DNA from 4 places in the Bradyrhizobium sp. Arg237L genome. Region 4 is predicted to be linked to each of the others. Evidence: predicted binding sites of a transcription regulator. Region 4 holds the regulator's gene; each other region holds the start of a gene.

Region 1 (5,515 bases), on a different contig from region 4:
CTCGCCGAGATCGAATACCGGGCGAAATCGGCCGAGGGCAAGGTGCGGCACCCGTTCTCAAGGGACTGCGGGAGGACCTCTGAGGATGACGTGGTGCATTCGCTGCCACAACTGCCGCTGGGTTTGCGCGGGTCATCCGACGAAGCCCTGGCTCGGTCGGCTGGCCTGCAACTGCGGTGGTGCCGGAGCGCCCTGCCCATCGTGCAATTCGAGGAATGACGACGCTAGCCGGCCCGAGGTGCCTGAGGGCTACGAGGCAGCGGTGACGAAGGATGATAACCTTGACTGAAGTAGCTTGTGCCAGCTAGCGGCCCGCGCAAGCGGCGTTTGGAACGCTTGACGATCTCGAGCTGAGACGGTTCCAGAATTAACCTGAAATCGCAGCATCTGCTTAATTCGGGTATTGTGCTGCGGGCGGGAAAACTCGGCACTAGGTTGCCGGTATGCCAAATCGCAACCGCCGCAAAGAACCGCCATCACTGCCGTGGATCAGAGACGATCTGCGGGCCTAGTATGAAGAGGTTCTTCGCCTGCGAGCCAAGTTGAAACGGTTGTTTGCAAAGAAGACGAGTGGCCAATCCAAGCGCAGCCAATCCAAGCGACGTCTAAGCCATCACTAAATTGCTGTGTGGTCTGGCAGCGGCTGCTGGCCACCACCATTCCTGCTGCCGCGGTAATTGCGTCCACGACGAGCGCCGAAACAACTTCGGAGCCGGCCTTGAAAAGCTGCGTACCAATGCGACGTCGCCCTTCGGCGATGCGATCGATATCACCGTGCAATTTCAGAACATGTGGAATTCGTATCGCTGCTTCAACACGCCGGTCCATATCGGTCATCAGACTGCCGGCAACGGAGCGAACGGTTGCTTGATCTATGGATCGTGGGTGGAAATTGGTTTCGTATGAACACCCGGCGCGTAGATGGCGTTCGACCAGACCTTCGCCATCCGCCGCTCCATCGAGGATGGTCATGAGCTTAAGAGAAGGCGCCGCGGCCATCGTGATTAATACGGATGGTCGCTTTCTCATGCAATTGCGCGACGAGCCGATCAACCCAGCACGGAGGGCGCGGGTTGGTCTCCCTCCGCGATGCGGCGAACTGCATCACCGCCCTCCCCCCAAAAGGAAACCAGCGCTCCGGAATGGCAAGCCGCGATTGATGCCCTCATCTTGGTGGCTGACCTCAATGGCCCCACCATGTTCGCGCGCATCCGCATCACGAAGGCTTTGAACCGCGAGCACGTTCGCCAGTTCAACCCCGCACGCAAGGATCACCACCGCGGCAAGAGAAAGCTCAAGAGGCACCAATGACCGTGTTCGTCATGTCGATACCAGCAAGCAGGTGGCGACAAAGATCACATCAAGATATTCGCCAACCAGGACGCCGGGGAGACTTGGTTTCAAGCGAATGACCCCGAAGGCGTGGCGTTCGAAATCCGTCGTTCGAATGAGCCCGGCCGAAGCAACCACCGGCTGGTCGAAACCGGCTTAAGGGGCGACAGCGGAAAAGCGCAGCAGGAAGTAAATCGCCGTCACAGTGAGCAATTACCCGATGGCGACTCGCGTCACCGCGGCCCGTCAAGGTTCCCGACCGCTGAGAAGAAGGGATGCGTGAATGTGGAGATCAGCTTTTGCAATCGCTGTCAGCGCCTGCATGATGTCTGGTGCGGCATCGGCGCAGGACATTCTTATGCCCCCAGAAGATCGATTCCATGACCAGGAATTGCGTCTACAACAGCGCGTTTATTCTCAGGGCGCCGTCATTTGCCTCGGCGGGGGGCGGGGACTCCAATGCAGCAGCAGTTGGATCGCTACTCAGGATGCCGCTGCCTGCAAAGACCAGGTCCCCATACCGCCCCGCGGTAACTCTCAGATACGCCGCGCTGGCCGAGATTGTGACAACGCATATTCCGCAACAACGCATATTCCGCAACAATGTGTGCACCTGCCACCCTTGCAGCTCGGTCCATCCCCCTGGCCGGGCCGTTTTTCTCCGGCTATGGGTCCCCTAGCCTCTTCGTCCGAGAACGAAGTTCCTCTTGCCCCTCCGCACAGCTAGCGAAGCCACGCGGAACAGTCCATTTGTGGCTGCGTTGAAGGTCGCACGCAGGATCCATGTGTGTAACGCCCCTGGCAGCTCGGTCCGGATTTGTCCCCTGGGCCGGGCTGCTTCCTTGACTACCGTGTGTGCCATTTCATACACAAACTTCGATAGCGTCTTGCTAGGATGGTGGTACTGGGATTTCAGGGCACCAGTGAAATAAACGCCGCCGGGACACTGCATTTCTAGCCCGGCGGCGCAATTTTGAACCCATCGACGGCAGCAAAGGCGCTGGGCGAGCCGACGAAACCGAGAGAGCCAAAGATCTTCAGCGTGAGCCGGACCTAGTTGTTGGCGACCTGCTTGTCTGTTGTCTTGGTTGGCAGCCTTACCGGGACTCGCGGCGTCGTGCTGACAACCCGCACGCTTCCGTCCGAAGCATGACTTTTGAGAGTCTCCAAAACCAGAAAGAATTTCTCAGCAAGCATGGCGGCCTCCTCCCCTGGTCGGTGATTGCGGAGCAAAGTATCAGCGCCCGCACCGCCGAACCACCACACATGACAATCCCAGAATCCGCCTGAGTCACCACGGGATAACTACGGGAGGCGAGAAAAACCGCGCTCCAGCACCAATTGTGCGCGCACTGCCCCAAGCAACTCGATCGGCTCCCCTGCCGGGCAGCTCACCTTCGCCGCCGGACAGCGCATTTCGAGCCCGACGGCGTATCTTCGAGAGAGTGAAAGCCGCCGCTCGGCTCCCCCATCTTCAAGTAAATTGCCTCTTTTTCCCGGATTTCGTGAAGCAGGTCATATCGCCTCGCTCCGGGATGTCGGAGGGTGCCGGTAGCGGAGGCCAAAACCATGGCTGAACCTGCGAAGCGAATACCGGAATGGTTGACGACCGACATCCTGATAATCGTCGTCGGCCTGGCGGTTATCCGAGTCGGATTCTGGATCGCCCCGTAGCCGCGAGCCACGCGGAAAACGGCGAGCGCGCATCGCCGTTGCCTCCCAAGTCCCCCTCCAAGACGTTGTAGCCGACCGTCACCGACCGTGGTTGTCAGGATCCAGAGCGCTTGCCAAACCGCGAAAGAGATCAGCCAGCTGCGCGAGGCTTAGGCGCACCACTCGCTCGCTCCTCCTTGCATCGAGTCGAGGCAGCCTATTTCCAGCGCATGAACCTGACAGAAGTCCAGGACCACGCGATACAAGCCCGGATGGCACTCATCGTTGGCCCGAAGGCGTTTGACCGGCTGTTCGCCGGCATTCACTTCGACGAACTCGACGGCGATATCCTGTTCGTTTACGCAAAGGATGAGGAAGCCGCGGCTGGGGTCGAGGACAACTTCTCGCTTCAAATTCAGATCGCGGCTTCGAAGGTCTTGAAGCGCCAGGTCAACATCGTGATGGTGTTGCCAAAGCAGTTCGTTCACTGAGCTGGCGCTATCATAGCCGGAGCCGTCTACGGGGTATCATCGCCGCGCGTCCGACCGCCGATTGAATGCGGCCTATTCCAGAAAAATTCCCGGTTGCCTGTCGCGGCCTCGGCATATTGATCTATGGCCAATATGATCGCTTGGACTTGGTGATAGCACCATCCCTCGTGCACACCGATCTTTCGAACCTCGGCCAAAGCTTTGAGGAACGGCGGCTGATCCTCGGCGTCGGAAAAGTATCTCTTCACCACTTCCGACCTCCAAGCACCTTCCCCGCGGTCGGCCCTGGCGCCGCCTTCTTAAGCCTGTCGCGTTCTGCGCAAAGCCCTTCGATCTTCGCGAGCATCCGCTGCAGGAGCAGTTCGGCCGAGGCGGTACAGATCCCCGCCCGTTGAAGCTTCATAATGTCGTTTCGCTGACGCCCGAGCTGGACGCGCATGTATTCGATTTCCCGACGGACGAACTCGAGATCTAGGCATTGAGACCCCGTTGGACTGCAGCCGCTCAAGTGAACAAAAAGGGAACAATCTTTCAAGTTACAAGTTGGGACTGCACCCAGATTTTTGGAGGTTCACATGGCCGACAATACGGAGAGGGACCCGAATGAGTGGGTTTCAGGACATGATCCGATGACCGGTGCCCAGGCATCGTACCTCAAGACCCTTGCTGAGCAGGCGCATGAGCCGGACCCGACAGAGAGGGAACTTACCAAGGCGATCGGGACGCTGCGGGAGAACGCCGGGCTCGCCAGGTAGCGTGCGCCGGCCCTCCTTAACGGCAGGACCCCAGTGCGCGTTGAGGGTCCATCGCCGTGGAAAGGCGACTGCTCCCACGTTTGCGAATCCCTGCCCCGTGCTAGCTCGCAGGAACGCAGGATGAACTGGCTGATTCGTTTGGCGCACCAGGAGCCTTCAAATGCTGATGACGAGGGAGCCGCGCGCGGCAATCCGGACCCTACAAGGATGGGCTATCGCCGTGCTGCAAGAATCCGGCGCCATCCGCGAATGCGAAGAGCATGGGTGGATGCAGGACCGCGCCGACCCGCACGCCCGCGATCGCGCCTTCGGCATGGCCCGCGAGTACCCGCCGCCTGGCGTCTCGTCGCAAACGGCCGCCATAGCGATCGCCGAAGTGCTGGACTCGATCGGCGACACCTGTCCGGAGTGCCCGCCCGACGGTGTGGTCTAACGGCTGCGACGACTCGACTGCGGACCTATATAATCCGCACATGGCCCCACCCGATCCCGAGCAAGGCGCTTCGACCGCGTCCTATCGCAAGATATTCACATCGACATGGATGCGTTCTATGCTTCCGAGGAACAGCGCGGCAACCCGGACCTTCGCGGAGAGCCGGTCGTGGTGGGAGGCTCGGCGGAGCGAGGCGTCGTGGCTGCCGCGAGCTACGAAGCCAGGAAGTTCGGAGTGCGGTCCGTGATGGCGTCGATCACGGCGAAGCGGCAGTGTCCAGACCTGATCTTCGTCAAGCCTCGCTTCGAGGTCTACAAGGCGATCAGCCGGCAGATCCGCGAAATCTTCGCCGAGCACACGCCGATCATCGAACCCTTGTCGCTCGACGAGGCCTACCTTGACGTGACCGAAAATCTTCAAGGCATCCCGCTCGCTCGGGACATTGCCTCGCGCATCCGCGAAACGATCAAGGCCGAGACCGACCTCAACGCTTCTGCCGGCATCTCCTACAACAAATTTCTGGCTAAGCTCGCTTCCGATCATCGCAAGCCGAACGGCCAATTCGTCATCTCGCCGGAAATGGGACCTGCCTTCGTGGAGAGGCTGCCCGTGGGCAAATTTCGCGGGATAGGCCCGGCGACGAGCGCGAAAATGAATGCGTTGGGCATCTTCACCGGTCTCGACATGCGCAACCAGACACTGGAGTTCATGAACGCTAACTTCGGCAAGTCCGGCGCTTACTATTACTGGATCTCGCGCGGCGTAGACGAGCGCCCCGTTCGAGCGAACCGGATCCGAAAGTCTGTCGGTGCGGAAAACACGTTCTCGGCCGATCTAATCGAATTCGAGAC
Region 2 (5,515 bases), on a different contig from region 4:
TGCCGGACTCCTTCACCCACGGCTCGGCGCAGCAACGGCGGCAATGGTTCATGACCGGCTACCAGCAAGGTACGGTGTCGGCCTGCAACACCTTTGGCCAAGGGGCGCTGTGAGATTTGGATAGCGATTGTCATGGCCTCCACAGACGAATCAAAACCGTTCATTCCGCTCAACATCGCGGTGCTGACGATTTCCGACACAAGGACGCTCGCCGACGACAAGTCCGGAACGACGCTGGCGGATCGCATCATTGCGGCCGGCCACAAGCTGGCGGCGCGCGAGATCGTCACTGACGACGTCGAGGCGATCCGTGCGGTGGTGAAGCGCTGGATCGCTGACGAGGGCGTCGATGCGATCATCACCACCGGCGGTACCGGCTTCACCGGCCGCGACGTGACGCCGGAAGCGATCGAGCCGCTGTTCGAAAAGCGGATGGACGGTTTCTCGATCGCCTTCCACATGCTGAGCCACGCCAAGATCGGCGTCTCGACGATCCAGAGCCGCGCCACCGCCGGCGTCGCGGGCGCGACCTACATCTTCTGCCTGCCCGGCTCGCCCGGCGCCTGCCGCGACGGCTGGGACGGAATTCTGGCGGCGCAGCTCGACTACCGCACGCGCCCCTGCAATTTCGTCGAGATCATGCCGCGGCTGGATGAGCACCTGCGCCGGCCGAAGGCGCAAGGCGCGACGGTCTAGTTTTCACCACGACCGTCATTCCGGGTTCGCGCTGCGCGCGCCCCGGAATGACGGCGGCGGCGATAGCACCGGTTGTGAACGATCCTCACCAGCCAAGCATACAACGCGCGCATCGTCGCGCGATAAGCCTCAGCCCGGAGCGCATGCGCTCGCTCGATATGGAAGGCGAGAAGTTCCGGGGTGACGCGCCGCGGTGGACCGCGACGCGTCAACTTCACAGCGCCCGCTCCCAGGTCTCGCCGACGAGGTCCTGCCCGAAGCTGCGATGCGGCTCGCTTTTCACCAGCACGAAGCCTGCGTCCTGATAGATTTTTCGCGCGGCGATCAGGATGCTCTGGGTCCACAGCGTGATCTTGCGGTAGCCGCAGGCCCTGGCGAAGCTGATGCATTCGCCAACCAGCCGCTTGCCGAGCCCCTGGCCGCGCCCGGCCGGGTCGATCAAGAGCAGCCTGAGCTTGGCGATGTCGTCGGAATGCCTGACCAGGAACACCGAGCCGACCGGTATCCCCTCGAGATCGGCGATCCAGCAGCGTTCGCGCGAGGCGTCGAACGAGGTCAGGAATTTTGCGACGATCTCGGCGACCAATGCCTCGAAGGATGAATCGAAGCCGTATTCGCTGGCATAGAGCGCGCCATGGCTCTGCGCCACCCAGCCCATATCGCCCGGCCGCGGATCGCGCAGCACCGCGCGTGGGGCTGCGGCCTCGCCGAGCAGCCGCTCGATGGTGCCCATCGCCCCTGTCAGGCGGACGCGATCGTCCGGCGGAAACCGCGCGAGCATCGATGCGACCTCATCGTGCGAGGTGCGGTTGATCCTGGCAAAGGTCTGCCGCCCCTTTGCGGTGAGGCCGAGCTGGTATTGCCGGCGATCGGAGGCGAGGGGGCTTCGGGTCAGAAGCCCGTCCTCATCGAATTTCTGGAGGATGCGGCTGAGATAGCCGGGATCGAGCCCGAGCTCGGTCCCGATCTCCTTCGCCGATATTTCCTCGCGATGGGCCAGCTCATAGAGCACCCGCGCCTCGCTGAGCGAGAACGGGCTTTTCAACAGATGCTGGTCGAGGACGCCGAGCTTGCGGGTGTAGAAGCGGTTGAACGCCCGCACCGCGGCGACCTGGGTTTCGGAATCCGGCTCTGACATAGGGGGCACCTCGATAGTTGCTATTGTCAAATAATTATTTGACTTTGGCAAGTATCAAGGCGCTGTCATTCCGGGGCGCGCGAAGCGCGAGCTATGATGTGCAATTGCACATCAGAGAATCCATTCATCTGCACGGTGTGCGGCCCGATGGATTCCGGGCCTGCGCCTTCGGCGCATCCCGGAATGACGAGGGAAACGTAACGTCCTACGCGACGATGATCCGGCTGCGCAGCATGGTGCGGGAGGAGCGGCCAAGCTGCCGCAATAGCCGCGCCTCGGAGCGGCGGGCATCCGGGCGGTAGCCGCCGAGCTGCTCATAGTGATCGCGTGCAATCAGGAGGCCCTGTTCGGCGGTCGGGCCGGTCAGCATGCGGGCCACGAACTTGAAGCTGTCGCGCAGGCGGGTGTCGGCGTAGGGCGAGCGGGCGTAGCGGAAGATGCCGGCGCGCGGCCGGCCGCTCATCGCGACCCCCTGGATGAACTGGGTGGTCTCCTCGATCCAGCCGCTGTCGAGCACGGCGCCGGCATGCAGGAACATCAGCCAGGGCGAGCGCGCCTGACGGGCTCCGGCCGCCAGCGCTGCGGCGCGGGTGCCGTCGAACGCCATGAAGCGGCAACCGGCGACATCGGCGACGCGTTCGATCACGTCGGACTTGGCGCCGTTCTTGGCGCGATCGACCAGCAGCACCTCTTTCACGATTCCGGACGCGGCACCCGGAACCAGCGCCGCAAGGGTCGCCACCGCGGTCCGCTCGTCGCCCTCGGTTGGAATGATCACGCTCAGCATCAACAGCGGCTTCGTTGGCTCGAAATGGGTGGAAAGCTCGAAAATTGTTATCACCTTGTCACAATCAAAACAGCCGTAGGGGTGCAGTTTTTTGCGGCAGCGCCATTGTGGAATTTCGCGAATGTGTTCTTGATTTGTTCTCACGACATGCTAGCTTCAGAGCATGAGCCGAGCATCCTCTCATGCCCTCAAGCACCCGCCGGTGACGGCGCCCTCCACACCGGCGGGTGCGCCCTCCGCGTTTCCCGAACTCGCGGTCGCGATCGAGCGCGAACGGCGGCGCGGCCGAGGCGCGCAGTCCAATGCGAGCGGCCGCTACGAGGCCGAGGCGCGCGTTACGTTCGACGACGGCTGGCAGAGCCTGGAAGACCTGCCGCCGTTCAAGACCACTGTCTCGCTCGACACCTCGCGCAAGGTCATCGCGCGCAACGACTCGCCCGACATCGGCTTCGACCGCTCGATCAATCCGTACCGAGGCTGCGAGCATGGCTGCGTCTATTGCTTCGCGCGGCCGACCCACGCCTATCTGGGCCTGTCGCCGGGACTGGATTTCGAATCGAAGCTTTTGGCAAAACCCGATGCGCCGGCGCTACTCGAGAAGGAGCTGGCCACGCCAGGCTATGAGCCGCGCATGATCGCGATCGGCACCAACACCGATCCGTACCAGCCGATCGAGCGCGAACACAAGATCATGCGGGGTATCCTCGAAGTGCTGGAGCGTGCCGGCCATCCGGTCGGCATCGTCACCAAATCGGGACTGGTGGCGCGTGACATCGACATCCTGCAGCGGATGGCAAAGCGCAACCTGGTCAAGGTCGCACTGTCGGTGACGACGCTCGATGCCAAATTGGCGCGCACCATGGAGCCGCGCGCCTCGACGCCACCGAAGCGGCTGGAAACGATCAAGCGGCTTTCGGATGCCGGCATCCCCACCACCGTGATGGTCGCACCCGTGATCCCCGCGCTGAACGATTCCGAGATCGAGCGCATCCTCGATGCAGCGGCGCATGCCGGCGCCAAGGAAGCCAGCTACGTGCTGCTGCGGCTTCCGCTGGAAGTGCGCGACCTGTTCCGGGAATGGCTGCTCGCGAATTATCCCGACCGCTATCGCCATGTCTTCACCCTGATCCGCGACATGCGCGGTGGGCGCGACTACGACTCGCAATGGGGGACGCGGATGAAGGGCACCGGGCCGATGGCCTGGATGATCGGCCGCAGGTTCGAGATCGCCTGCGAGAAGCTCGGCCTGAACAAGCGTCGCTCGAAGCTGACGACCGACCATTTCGTCAGGCCGAAGCAAAGCGGCGAGCAACTGAGCCTGTTCTGAGAGGCGTCATTGCGTTCCTCTCCGTCATTGCGAGGAGCCAACGGGTCCCGCCTCTGGCGGGCCCGATGACAGGCTCCGCGACGAAGCAATCCATGCCTCCGCAAGCGGAGAGGTGGATTGCTTCGCTGCGCTCGCAAAGACCGGGGAATGCTGAATAATGGGGACGAGCGCCGGGTTCCCGGTTGCGCAGGTGCGGCTGCTTCAGCACAGTCGCGCCCATGATTCGGGATAAGTCCGAGAAGAAAAAGCCTGTCAAACCGGCGAAGGGCGTGATCGCGGTGACGCCGCCGAGCTTTCGGCGCGAGCGTGCGCTGATCAAGCGCGGCGTGTGGCCGATTGCCGGCTGCGACGAGGCCGGGCGCGGCCCGCTGGCCGGTCCCGTCGTGGCCGCGGCCGTGGTGCTCGACCCGAAACGCATTCCAAAAGGCATCGATGATTCGAAGCGGCTGACGGCGGAACGGCGGGAAGAGCTGTTCGAGCAGATCTGCGCGACGTCAGCCTTCGCGGTCGCCTTCGCATCGCCCGCGCGAATCGATCGCGACAATATTCTGCGCGCCTCGCTCTGGGCGCTGGCGCGCGCGGTGCAGGCGCTGCCCGAGCAGCCCAAGCATGTTTTCGTCGACGGCCGCGACAAGGTCGCCGTCACCTGCGATTGCGAGGCCGTAATCGGCGGTGACGGCATCGTGATGTCGATCGCGGCCGCCTCCATCATCGCCAAGGTGACGCGCGACCGGCTGATGTGCGCGCTGGCGCTGGATTGCCCCGGCTATGGCTTCGAGCAGCACAAGGGCTATGCGGTGCCGGAACATCTGGAGGCGCTGGATCGCTTGGGGCCGAGCGCGCATCACCGCAGCTTCTTTGCGCCCGTGATCGCCGCCCGGCAGAAGCATTTCCCGGAAACGGTCGAGCCCGATCTTTTCGCGGTGGACCCGACGGTCGAGACGGTGGACCCGACAATCGCGGCCGAGGCGACCGCCGCGATCTAGATCGCGTCGGAACCTGAGGAGCTCTCAGCCGGTCATCGCCCGGCTTGGCCGGGCGATCCAGTATTCCAGAGACGGCAGTGCTTGAACCGAGAGGCCGCCGTGTACTGGATGCCCCGCTTGAAGCGGTGCATGACGGCGGAGTGCGTCGTTGGCAATCGAGCTGTCCTCACGCCGGTTGCTTCCGTCGCGTGCGGCCTTTATCAAGTTTGCGGGTCGATTGAGGGCTGGTTCTGGGCATTTTGGGCGCATGCGTTTCACCTCCCTGGTCGTCGAACTGATCCGCGCCCGGCCCCGGCTCGTGGTCTGGATCGTGGTGCTGGCGCAGGCAGCGCTGTGGCTGCTGGTGCCGCTCTTGATCTATCGCAGCCCGCCCGGCGACGTCGCGACCGTGCTCGCCTTCGGCCGGGAATATCAGGTCGGCACCGATCTCGGCCCGCCGCTCGCGTTCTGGCTCGCCGACATCGCGTTCCGCGCCGCCGGCAATCACGTTTTCGGCGTCTATCTCCTGGCGCAGATTTGCGGGATCGCGACCTTCGTGAGCCTCTATCACCTCGGCCGCGCCATCATCGGCGGGCAGCAGG
Region 3 (5,515 bases), on a different contig from region 4:
ACGGTGTTGCCCTGGGCGACCAGTTCGTGCAGCACCTCCAGCAGTTTGGCGACGTCGTGGAAGTGCAGGCCGGTGGTGGGCTCGTCCAGGATGTAGAGCGTGCGGCCGGTGGCGCGCTTTGACAGCTCCTTTGCCAGCTTGACGCGTTGGGCTTCACCGCCGGACAGCGTGGTCGCCTGCTGGCCCACGTGGATGTAGTCGAGGCCGACGCGGTGCAGGGTCTGGAAGGTTTCGCGCACGCGCGGCACCGCCTTGAAGAATTCGGCGGCTTCTTCCACGGTCATGTCGAGCACGTCGGCGATCGACTTGCCCTTGAACAGCACTTCCAGCGTCTCGCGGTTGTAGCGCTTGCCCTTGCAGACGTCGCAGGTGACGTAGACGTCGGGCAGGAAGTGCATCTCGATCTTGATGACGCCGTCGCCCTGGCAGGCCTCGCAGCGGCCGCCCTTGACGTTGAAGGAGAAGCGGCCGGGCTCGTAGCCGCGCGCCTTGGCTTCGGGCAGGCCGGCGAACCATTCGCGGATCGGCGTGAAGGCGCCGGTATAGGTCGCGGGGTTCGAGCGCGGGGTGCGGCCGATCGGCGACTGGTCGATGTCGATGATCTTGTCGATATGCTCGAGGCCCTCGATGCGGTCGTGCGGTGCGGCGGCTTCGCTCGCATTGTTGAGCTTGCGGGCGATCGCCTTGTAGAGCGTGTCGATCAGGAGCGTCGACTTGCCGCCGCCGGAGACGCCGGTGATGCAGGTGAACAGCCCCAGCGGGATCTCCGCCGTGACGTTCTTCAGGTTATTGCCGCGCGCGTTGACGACCTTGATGGTGCGGCGATGGTTCGGCGGCCGCCGGTCGGGGATCGGCACCGAAAGCTCGCCGGTCAGATATTTGCCGGTCAGCGATTTCGGATTGCGCATGATGTCGGATGGCGTGCCCTGGGCGACGATATGGCCGCCATGCATGCCGGCGCCGGGGCCGATGTCGAGCACGTAATCGGCCAGCCGGATCGCGTCCTCGTCATGCTCGACCACGACCACGGTGTTGCCGAGGTCGCGCAGCCGCTTCAGCGTATCCAGGAGGCGTGCGTTGTCGCGCTGATGCAGGCCGATCGAGGGCTCGTCCAGCACATAGAGCACGCCTGTGAGACCCGAGCCGATCTGGGAAGCCAGGCGGATGCGCTGGCTTTCACCGCCGGACAATGTCCCGGAGGAGCGGGACAGCGTGAGATAGTTGAGGCCGACGTCGAGCAGGAAGGTCAACCGCTCGCGGATCTCCTTCAGGACGCGGGCGGCGATCTCGTTCTGCTGCGTGTTCAGTGCTTCCGGCACGCTCTCGAACCACTCGCCGGCGCGCTTCACCGAGAGCTCGGAGATCTCGCCGATATGCTTGCCCCCGATCTTGACGCACAGCGCTTCCGGCTTGAGGCGATGGCCGTTGCAGGCGGCGCAGGGGATATCGGTGAAGTACTTCGCCAGCTCTTCGCGCGCCCACTCGCTCTCGGTCTCGCGGTAGCGGCGGTTGATGTTGGTGATCACGCCCTCGAACGGCTTCTTGGTGTCGTAGGAGCGGACGCCGTCCTCATAGGAGAACTTGATCTCGTCATCGCCGGAGCCGTGCAGGATCGCGTTTTGCGTTTTCTTCGACAGCTCCTTCCACTTGGTGTCGAGCGTGAACTTGTAGTGCTTGCCGAGCGCGGTCAGCGTCTGCAGGTAATAGGGCGAGGAGGACTTGGCCCACGGTGCGATCGCGCCCTTGCGCAGCGACAGATCCTTGTCGGGAATGACGAGATCCTCGTCGACATGCTGCTCGACGCCGAGGCCGCCGCAGGCGGGGCAGGCGCCATAGGGATTGTTGAACGAGAACAGCCGCGGCTCGATCTCGGGAATGGTGAAGCCGGAGACCGGGCAGGCGAATTTTTCCGAGAACAGGATGCGCTCGGGCCCGCTCTTGTCGTGGATCTTTGCGGTCTTCTTCTTTTCTTCGGCGGGCGCCGCGGTCGGGGCATCGGCGAACTCGATCACGGCGAGGCCCTCGGCGAGCTTGAGCGCGGTCTCGAAGCTTTCCGCGAGCCGCTGGCCGATGTCGGGGCGCACCACGATGCGGTCGACGACGACATCGATGTCGTGCGGAAACTTCTTGTCGAGGGTCGGCGCTTCGGCGAGCTCATGGAAGGTGCCGTCGATCTTGACGCGCTGAAAACCCTTCTTGAGATATTCGGCGAGCTCCTTCCTGTACTCGCCCTTGCGGCCGCGCACGACCGGCGCCAGCAGATAGAGGCGGGTGCCTTCCGGCAGCGCCAGCACGCGGTCGACCATCTGCGAGACGGTCTGGCTCTCGATCGGCAGCCCCGTGGCCGGCGAATAGGGCACGCCGACGCGGGCCCAGAGCAGGCGCATGTAGTCGTAGATCTCGGTGACAGTGCCGACGGTGGAGCGCGGGTTCTTCGAGGTGGTTTTCTGCTCGATGGAGATGGCGGGCGAGAGGCCGTCGATCTGATCGACGTCCGGCTTCTGCATCATCTCCAGGAACTGGCGGGCATAGGCCGAGAGCGATTCGACATAGCGGCGCTGGCCCTCGGCATAGATGGTGTCGAAGGCGAGCGACGACTTGCCGGAGCCGGACAGGCCGGTGAACACGACCAGCCTGTCGCGGGGAATCTCGACGTCGATGTTCTTGAGGTTGTGCTCCCGCGCGCCGCGGATCGTGATGGCACGCGTTGAGGAGCCGGCGGTCGGTTGGCGCTTCGCCCTGAGCACTTCATCCATATCGGCATTTCCAGGCGCTTGTAAGCGCGCCACGTTATGGGCGCGCGTCGTCGGAAATCCGTACCACGGCGCCGATGGGGTGATGCCGGAACATAGGAAGAACGAGTGATGATTTCCAGTGCTCAGGACGAATCATCAACGATTTGTTTTCAGGTCGCATTTCTTGCGTGCAGATTTGGCAGTAGCTGGCAGCAAGAGGATGCTCGCGCAAGCGGAGCTTCGCAGATGAGCGGCTCGGAACTAACGACACGCAAACAAAAAGGCCGGCGCAAGGCCGGCCTTTTCTTAAGATTGATATCCGATCGTGCGATCAGTACCGCCCGATGAGCGGAGCGCCGCCGAAGCCGAACTTGTAGTTCACGCGGACGGTGACGAGGTCGATGTCCTGCTTGATATTCTCGGTGGCGAAGAGGCTGCCGGCCGGGCCGGCGAAGCCATTGTTGATGAAATCGTAGGAGCGATTGCCCAGGAAGATGTGATTGTACTCGGCGCCGACCGACCAGTTCGGAGCGAAGCCGTATTCGATGCCAGCGCCAACCGAGGCTCCCCAGCGGGTGTCGTTGATGTCGTTGGTGATCGGGAAACCGGTGAAGGCGTCACGCACGCGGTAGCGATCGGCGACCACGGCCGCGCCGCCCTTGACATAGAACAACACATTGTTGGCGGCATAGCCGATCTGGCCAGTGATCAGGCCGAAGGCGTCGACCCTCGTCTCGTTGGTGTCGATGCCCGTCAGCAGGCTGATGTTGCTGCCCTTGAAGTCGGCCCAGTTGCCCTGGCCTTCGACGCCGAACACCCAGGTGCCCATCTGCCAGCGATAGCCGATCTGGCCACCAGCAGTGCCGCCGTCGGCGTTATGGGAGCCGTCACTGAAACCAAGGACGTCCCAGCGGTTGCGGCTCGTTCCCCAGCCGCCGTTGCCGCCGATATAGAACCCGGTCCAGTCATAGACGACTGCGACCGGCGCCGGCGGGGCCTTCACATAGGGACGTGCGGCAAGATCGGCAGCCGAGGCCGGCGCAGCCAGCGCAACCAAGGCAACCGTTCCAAGCAAAAACTTCTTCATCGTAGCTCTCCAGCCTTTGTTCGCTTCAATTGGGTCCCGAAGCGTTACGGTATTAAAGACGCGAGCGCCGCGCCGTCGTTTTAGGCATACCCTGATTCAACCGGAAATACCGTCGCCCAAACGCAACAGTTAGGGGCGAAGTGCGGATAACATAAGTTAATGATTTGTTTGAGGTTTTCTGGAACCCGACGGTTGGTTTCGGGTTCCATTCCCGCTGCACCAAAATTGGGCCACAATGTCACCATGTTTACGGCAAGTTGCATGGAACAAAACTGGAACAATGGCGCGGCTGGTGCTATATGTGGATAAATGCGGAATGGACGGGGAATGGCTGCGCCCGACGGTGTCGGCGAGCGTATAGGGTCCGTCAGCAATGTAAGATGTGGTTAGCGAAGACTGAATGTGGCCGCCGTGCAACCGGCCGGCCCAGTGATCGAGTGGAGAGCGGCGATGGCGGGAAGCGTAAATAAGGTCATTCTGGTGGGCAATCTCGGCAAGGACCCGGAAATCCGGCGGACCCAGGACGGTCGTCCGATCGCCAATCTGAGCGTCGCGACCTCCGAGACTTGGCGCGACCGGGCCACCGGCGAGCGCAAGGAAAAGACCGAGTGGCACCGTGTCGTCATCTTCAATGAAGGGCTCGCCAAGGTCGCCGAGCAATATCTGAAGAAGGGCGCCAAGGTGTATGTCGAGGGCCAGCTCCAGACCCGGAAGTGGACCGATCAGAGCGGGGTCGAGAAATATTCGACCGAAGTGGTGCTGCAGGGCTTCAACTCCAACCTCACGATGCTGGACGGCAAGGGCGGTGGCGGCAGCTTCTCCGACGACATGGGCGGCGGTGGCGGCGATTTCGGCGTCAGCGGCCCCTCGAGTTCCGCCCCACGCCGCGCCGTGCCGGCCGGCGCCCGCAACAACGACATGGACGACGATATTCCGTTCTGATCGAGCGGTACGTTGCCGGAAAGATCGCGTGAGGATGAAAAATATCCCTCGCGCGATACGGCTTGCGTCGAACTTATCCTCTTCAATGATTGCAGGATATAAGCGTCAAGCAATTGATGTTGCTCGATGTGTCGTGGCCGGGTTCCTCGTGGTTCCGGTTAATGTGAACTGTGAGGAAATCGATCTAACCGACAGGGCGGAGCGATGCAGCCGCCGCCGACGGCCCGCGGGCAGTCTCCTTACCTGGGACGGCGCCCTTGCCGCACCCCGCCAGGGTGTTCCCGCGGCGCGCCCGTCAAGCCCGTAAGTCTATGAAAAAACGAAGGGAAAAACCGGTCGCCTAGACCGTTCCGGGGTGGTGATCGAGCCCCTGATACGCTATATGATTCTACAGTAGAACCGACCCGGATTCCCCCTTTGTCAGAACCTGAAGACGACAAGCCCGGCGAGCCGTCGGGGCCCTCCGACATTCGTCCCGTTTCCATCCTCGACGAGATGAAGAAGTCCTACCTCGACTACGCCATGAGCGTGATCGTGGCACGGGCGCTCCCCGATGCGCGCGACGGGCTGAAGCCGGTCCACCGCCGCATCCTGTATTCGATGTACGACCAGGGGCACACGCCGGACAAGAAGTACGTCAAGTCCGCGCGCGTGGTCGGCGACGTCATCGGTAAGTATCACCCGCACGGCGACCAATCGATTTACGACGCCATGGTGCGCATGGCGCAGGATTTTTCGATGCGCGTGCCGC
Region 4 (5,515 bases):
GGCGCCTGGCCGCCAATCGTCGAGACGTTGCGCCAGTGGGCCCGCCCCGAAGCGGGCGCCGGACGGCTTCTGCCCTGGGTGCCGGTCGCGTTCGGCAGCGGCATCGCGCTCTACTTCGCCGCCGACCATGAGCCGGTGCTGTCGGTCGCGGTCATCGTCGCGATCGCGCTGTGCGCTGTCGCGTTCCTGCTCAGGCGAGGGCGGGCGTTCGCTGTCGCCGTCATGATTGCCGCCGTTGCGGGGGGTTTTGCCGTTGCCACCTGGCGAACCGCGCGGGTCGCGCATGGCGTGCTGGCGCGGCCGATGTTCTCGGTGTCACTCACCGGATTTGTCGAGACGCGTGACATCCGCGAGCGCACCGACCGTTTCGTGCTGCGCGTCGCAAGCATCGAAAGCCAGCGCGGCGCGCCGAAACTTGAGCGCGTTCGGCTGTCGGTGAAGAAGGGCACTGCCCCCGAAGTCGGCAGCTTCGTCGAATTGAAGGCGCGGCTGCAGCCGCCGCTCGCTCCTCTGCGGCCCGGGAGCTACGATTTTGGCCGCGATCTCTATTTCCAGGGCATCGGCGCGTCCGGTTTCGTACTCGGCGCCATCAAGACGACCGCGCCGCCGGAAGGCCGCGGATTTACGCTGCGCTATGCGGCCTTCATGCAGGGCATGCGCGATGCGATCGATGCGCGGATCCGCAACGTGCTCGAAGGCGACAATCGCGCGATCGCGACCGCACTCCTGACCGGCCGGCGCGATGCCATCTCCGAGCCGGTGAATGATGCGATGTTCATCTCGGGGCTCGGGCACGTGCTCTCGATCTCGGGCTACCACATGGCCGTGGTGGCCGGCGTGGTCTTCTTCGCGGTCCGCGCGTTGCTTGCGCTGTTTCCGGTGCTCACCGTGGGCTTTCCGATCAAGAAATGGTCTGCCGCGGCGGCGCTCGTGGCGGCCGCCTTCTATCTTCTGCTGTCGGGTGCGGAGGTCGCGACGCAGCGCTCGTTCCTCATGACCGCAGTGGTGCTGATCGCCGTCATGGTCGACCGCCGCGCGGTGACGTTCCGGACGCTCGCGGTCGCGGCCATGATCGTGCTCGCGATCGCGCCGGAGGCGCTGGTACATCCAAGCTTCCAGATGTCGTTTGCGGCGACGCTCGGGCTGGTGGCGCTGGTGCAGATCGGCATGCCGCATCTGTTCGCCGCGCCAGACCATTCCACAACCGCGCGGATCGCGCTGTGGGGCGGGCGTGAGGTCGCGATGCTGCTGCTGGCGTCGTTGGTGGCGGGGCTGGCGACCACGCCCTATGCCGCCTTTCACTTCCACCGGGTGGCGCCCTTTGGCGTGCTCGCCAACCTCGCGGCGATGCCGGTGGTGTCGGCGCTGGTGATGCCGGCCGGGCTGCTTGGCCTGCTGGCGATGCCGTTCGGTTTCGACGGTGTGTTCTGGGCGATCATGGGCACTGGAATCGATTGGATGATCGTGGTCGCGCAGGGGGTCGCCGCGCTGCCGGGCGCGGTCGGCCACGTCAGTGCGTTCGGGATCGGCCCGCTGATCGCCGCGAGCCTGGGCGTCATCCTGCTCGGGCTGTTGCGCACGCCGCTGCGCTTCGTCGGCGCGGCGGTGCTTCTCATTGCGGTGGTCTGGGCGGTGAGGGCGCCGCAACCGGACATTCTGATTTCCGGCGACGGCCGCAATGTCGCCGTCCGCGGCGGTGACGGGCGGCTGCACCTGATGCGGACTGCGAAGGATGCGTTTCTCGCCAAGGAGTGGCTGGCCGCGGATGCCGATGCCCGCAGCGCGGGCGATCCGTCGCTGACGGAGGGCGTGTCCTGCGATGAGAGCGGCTGCGTGACCTCTGCGGCCGGTGGCGCGTTCATCGCGCTCACCCAGCGATCCGAGGCGCTCGCGGACGATTGCGAGCGGGCGGTGCTGATCGTGACCGCACGGCCGGTGCCGCCAGGCTGCGCGGCGGCGGTCATCGATGCCGAGCGGCTGCGGCGGCAGGGCGGGCTGGCGCTAAGGCGGAACCGGAACGGCTTCGTCATCGACGCGGTCAGGCCCGCCGGCCTCGACCGGCCGTGGTCGCCTGCGATGTCAGGCGAAGGCGAACCCGAGACCACGATCCGGATCCAGGGGGCACCCGTGCCGCGCGCCATCGATGCGACCCCGTCCGAATCCGACCTGCAGTCGGACGACTGAGCGCCCCCTTCAATCACCGCCGGCGTTGGCCGCTAGCTCGAAGGCGCCGAGCCGAAATTCATCCGGATCGCCCGAATGCGACGGCATTTGCACGAGCGTAAAGGTCGCATCCGGAAATCGCTCCCAGATCGCGAGATCTTCCGCTGCGACGGTGAGCCAGCCGAACCTGAACATGTATCGGCCGGGCTCAGCCACTCGTCCGGCTCTTTGCCATGTGATCTTGGTGACCACCGATCACGCCCCCTTGGCGAATAAAGCATCCGTTCCAACACAAAATCACATGCGCCCCCGGATGGCCTCCGGGGCCGCTCAAAACACTTTGCTTGTCACTCGCGGCAACGCTCCGCCGGCCGAGACCGGCGGCGCACGCTGCCCGAAGCTGTCTCAGCCGATGAACAGCGGGTTCGGCGCGGGGCGCTGCTCGACCGCCTTCGGTGCCGGCTCTGCAACATGATGCGTCACTGGCAATTGCAGCACGGTCGCCCGCTGCCCTTCGCAGAGCTGGGTCACCAGCACATGGCTGCCATCGGGAAACTCGATCGCGTCGTGATGACGATCCCGAATATGCGGATCGATCTGGTTGAACTTGCCGACGCGGAAGCCGGTCGTCTTGGTCCAGATCCAGCGATTGTCGTAACGGACGTTATCGGCGAACGCGAGTTCGGTCCCGGGAAGCATGCAGACTGCGACCGTCGGATCGCTTTCCGAAGCGAAGCCGCGGGTCGAAGTGCCGCGGAAGGTGGTGGTGATAAGCGTCTCTCCAACCTGGGCGGGACGCGTCGCCACGGCATGCAGGCTATAGTCACACATCGGATTGCTCCTCATTCGAGATAGCCGACCCGTGCCTGGGAAGAGGCGCAGGCCTCTATCAGAGTGGACGATAACTTATAAGCCTCTGCTTCGTTCTTGGCATTTGTACGGCCCGCGCCTTCGGTCCGTTCACAAACACGATAGCGAGACGCTGCCGCACATCACCTTGCACCGAAGTGCCCCGGCGAATTTACCGGGGCTTTCATTCTAATCATTCTAAGTCGTTCTTGTCATCGCCCTCTAGGGCAGAGCACCCACCTAAGTACCCAGACGGGGCTGCTGCGTCCTGGTCGTCTCAGTACTTGCGATAAAGCCCGATCAGCTTGCCCTGGATCCGCACCCGGTTCGGCGGCAGGATGCGGACTTCGTAGGCCGCATTGGCAGGCTCCAGCGCAATCGAGGCGCCGCGGCGACGGAAACGCTTCAGCGTGGCCTCTTCCTCATCGATCAGCGCCACCACGATGTCGCCGGTGTTGGCGGTTTCGTTGCGCTGGATCAGCGCCATGTCGCCGTCGAGGATGCCGGCCTCCACCATGGAATCGCCGCGCACCTCGAGCGCATAGTGCTCACCGGAGCCGAGCATGTCGGGCGGCACGCTGATGGTGTGGCTGCGGGTCTGCAGCGCCTCGATCGGCGTACCCGCCGCGATCCGGCCCATCACGGGAACAGCGACGGGACGGTTGCCATCGTCTTCGGCCACGGCCGCGCTGGTCGTGCGCTTGCCGAGCGTGCCCTCGATGACGCTCGGCGTGAAGCCGCGGCGGCCGTTGCCGGCGGCGGAGAGCTCGGGCAGTTTGATCACCTCGATCGCGCGGGCGCGGTTCGGCAGGCGACGGATGAAGCCCCGTTCCTCCAGCGCCGTGATCAGGCGGTGGATGCCGGACTTCGAGCGCAGGTCGAGCGCGTCCTTCATCTCATCGAACGAAGGAGGCACGCCGGCCTCTTTCAGCCGTTCGTTGATGAAACGCAGAAGTTCATACTGTTTGCGCGTAAGCATCGCGAGCATTCCCCCGGTTGGTAGCGTCGTTCGATCCGAGACTTGAGAAGAGCTGATCTCGGGAGTAACGCACTCCCATTCGTAGACAGCGAGTTTCGAAACAAATCATGAACGGACACTATATGTTCGATATGTGTTCCGCAACCACTTAATTTCTGGTGAACGCGATCAGAGATGCTTCAGTAGGTGCTGGTCGCGGCGTCATTCAGGCAATCGGAGAATGTCGCAAGGCGCGCCTTTTGCTGCGGCCGGCGCGAATGGCGGACGGATCACAAGTGCCTGCGCCGCAGTGAGATTCCCAAGCAGCGAACTGTCCTGCTTGGTGACCGGCGTTGCGATCAGCGTGCCGTCGTCGCGCTCTTCGAGAAGCGCGCGAAGATAATCTTCGCGCTGATCGTTGGCGGCGAGATCGCGGCCGAGCAGGGCGCTTTCGCTGACGTGATGAACAGCCGAGCGGCCGAGGAGGGCCCGAATCAACGGCACCAGGAACAGGTAGGCGCAGACATAGGACGACACCGGATTGCCGGGTAGGCCGATCACTCGCATCGTGCCGAGTCGGCCATGCATCATCGGCTTGCCGGGCCGCATCGCGATCTTCCAGAACGCCATGGTGACGCCCTCGGCCTCGAGCGACGGCTTTACGAGGTCGTGGTCGCCGACCGAGGCGCCGCCGGTGGTGATGAGGATGTCGGCGCCCGCGGCATGCGCGCGGCGGATGCCCTCGGTGGTGGCGGCAACCGTGTCGGCGGCGACCCCCAGATCGATCGCTTCAGCGCCTTCCGCGCGCGCCAGCGCCCGCAGCGCATAGCCGTTGGAATAGACGATCTGGCCCGGGCCCGGAGAGGTGCCGGGCATCACCAGTTCGTCGCCGGTCGCGAGCACGGCCACCTTCGGCCGGCGCCGCACGGCGAGTTCCGGATAGTTCATCGACGCCGCCAGCGACAGCGCGCGGTCGGTCAGCCGGCTTCCGCGCCTGAGCAGCACGTCGCCTTCACGGAAATCGACGCCGGCGGGACGGATATGCCGCCCGGCGATGGCAGCTTCGGTGATGGTGATGTGATCGCCATCGACCCGGGTGTCTTCCTGGATCACGACGGCATCGGCGCCGGCGGGAATGACGCCGCCGGTGAAGATCCGTGCCGCTTCCCGCGGACCAAGTTCCCGATCGAACGGCCGGCCCGCGGCGACTTCGCCGATCACCTTCAGCCGCGCGCTGAGATCGGCGGCATCGGCGGATCGCACCGCATAGCCATCCATCGCCGACATCGCCAGTGGCGGCTGAGTACGCTTTGCTGCGACGTCACGGGCGAGCGTGCGGTGATAGGCGGCATCGAGCGCGACCATCTCTTCCGGCAATGGTTCCGCGCCGGCGAGGACCGCGGCTAGCGCATCGGCGACCGGCATCAGGGCCACGGGCAACTCCTAAATTCCGAGCGCGAGAAGCGCGTTCGTCACATCATCTGACGATGTGACGTGAATGGCTGTGAGACCTGCCGCCCGTGCGCCGCGGATGTTCTCGGCGGA

The links. Region 4 encodes LexA, which represses DNA repair genes until DNA is damaged. Its sites were predicted from a motif close to TGTTCNNNNTGTGTTCNG; they were not measured.
Region 1: the regulator LexA is predicted to act here: its motif matches at 3,985-4,002, upstream of OZ411_RS41530 (DUF3072 domain-containing protein).
Region 2: the regulator LexA is predicted to act here: its motif matches at 2,746-2,763, upstream of OZ411_RS04085 (PA0069 family radical SAM protein).
Region 3: the regulator LexA is predicted to act here: its motif matches at 2,843-2,860, upstream of uvrA (excinuclease ABC subunit UvrA).

Annotation. Positions count from the first base shown of each region.
Region 1 is NZ_JAQMIL010000129.1:3,457-8,971, forward strand. It holds partial or broken gene OZ411_RS41510 (DNA ligase) at 1-83, shown strand, start outside; gene OZ411_RS41515 (hypothetical protein) at 490-972, opposite strand; gene OZ411_RS41520 (hypothetical protein) at 3,258-3,476, shown strand; gene OZ411_RS41530 (DUF3072 domain-containing protein) at 4,052-4,231, shown strand; gene OZ411_RS41535 (hypothetical protein) at 4,392-4,664, shown strand; gene dinB (DNA polymerase IV) at 4,770-5,515, shown strand, end outside.
Region 2 is NZ_JAQMIL010000005.1:11,235-16,749, forward strand. It holds gene OZ411_RS04065 (neutral zinc metallopeptidase) at 1-113, shown strand, start outside; gene moaB (molybdenum cofactor biosynthesis protein B) at 133-696, shown strand; gene OZ411_RS04075 (helix-turn-helix domain-containing GNAT family N-acetyltransferase) at 911-1,834, opposite strand; gene OZ411_RS04080 (glycosyltransferase) at 2,040-2,621, opposite strand; gene OZ411_RS04085 (PA0069 family radical SAM protein) at 2,785-3,948, shown strand; gene OZ411_RS04090 (ribonuclease HII) at 4,167-4,934, shown strand; gene OZ411_RS04095 (glycosyltransferase family 39 protein) at 5,182-5,515, shown strand, end outside.
Region 3 is NZ_JAQMIL010000006.1:104,825-110,339, forward strand. It holds gene uvrA (excinuclease ABC subunit UvrA) at 1-2,756, opposite strand, end outside; gene OZ411_RS05390 (outer membrane beta-barrel protein) at 3,067-3,822, opposite strand; gene OZ411_RS05395 (single-stranded DNA-binding protein) at 4,273-4,764, shown strand; gene gyrA (DNA gyrase subunit A) at 5,182-5,515, shown strand, end outside.
Region 4 is NZ_JAQMIL010000024.1:105,821-111,335, forward strand. It holds gene OZ411_RS17090 (ComEC/Rec2 family competence protein) at 1-2,184, shown strand, start outside; gene OZ411_RS17095 (hypothetical protein) at 2,194-2,379, opposite strand; gene OZ411_RS17100 (hypothetical protein) at 2,569-2,994, opposite strand; gene lexA (transcriptional repressor LexA) at 3,290-3,991, opposite strand; gene glp (gephyrin-like molybdotransferase Glp) at 4,193-5,404, opposite strand; gene OZ411_RS17115 (HAD-IA family hydrolase) at 5,414-5,515, opposite strand, start outside.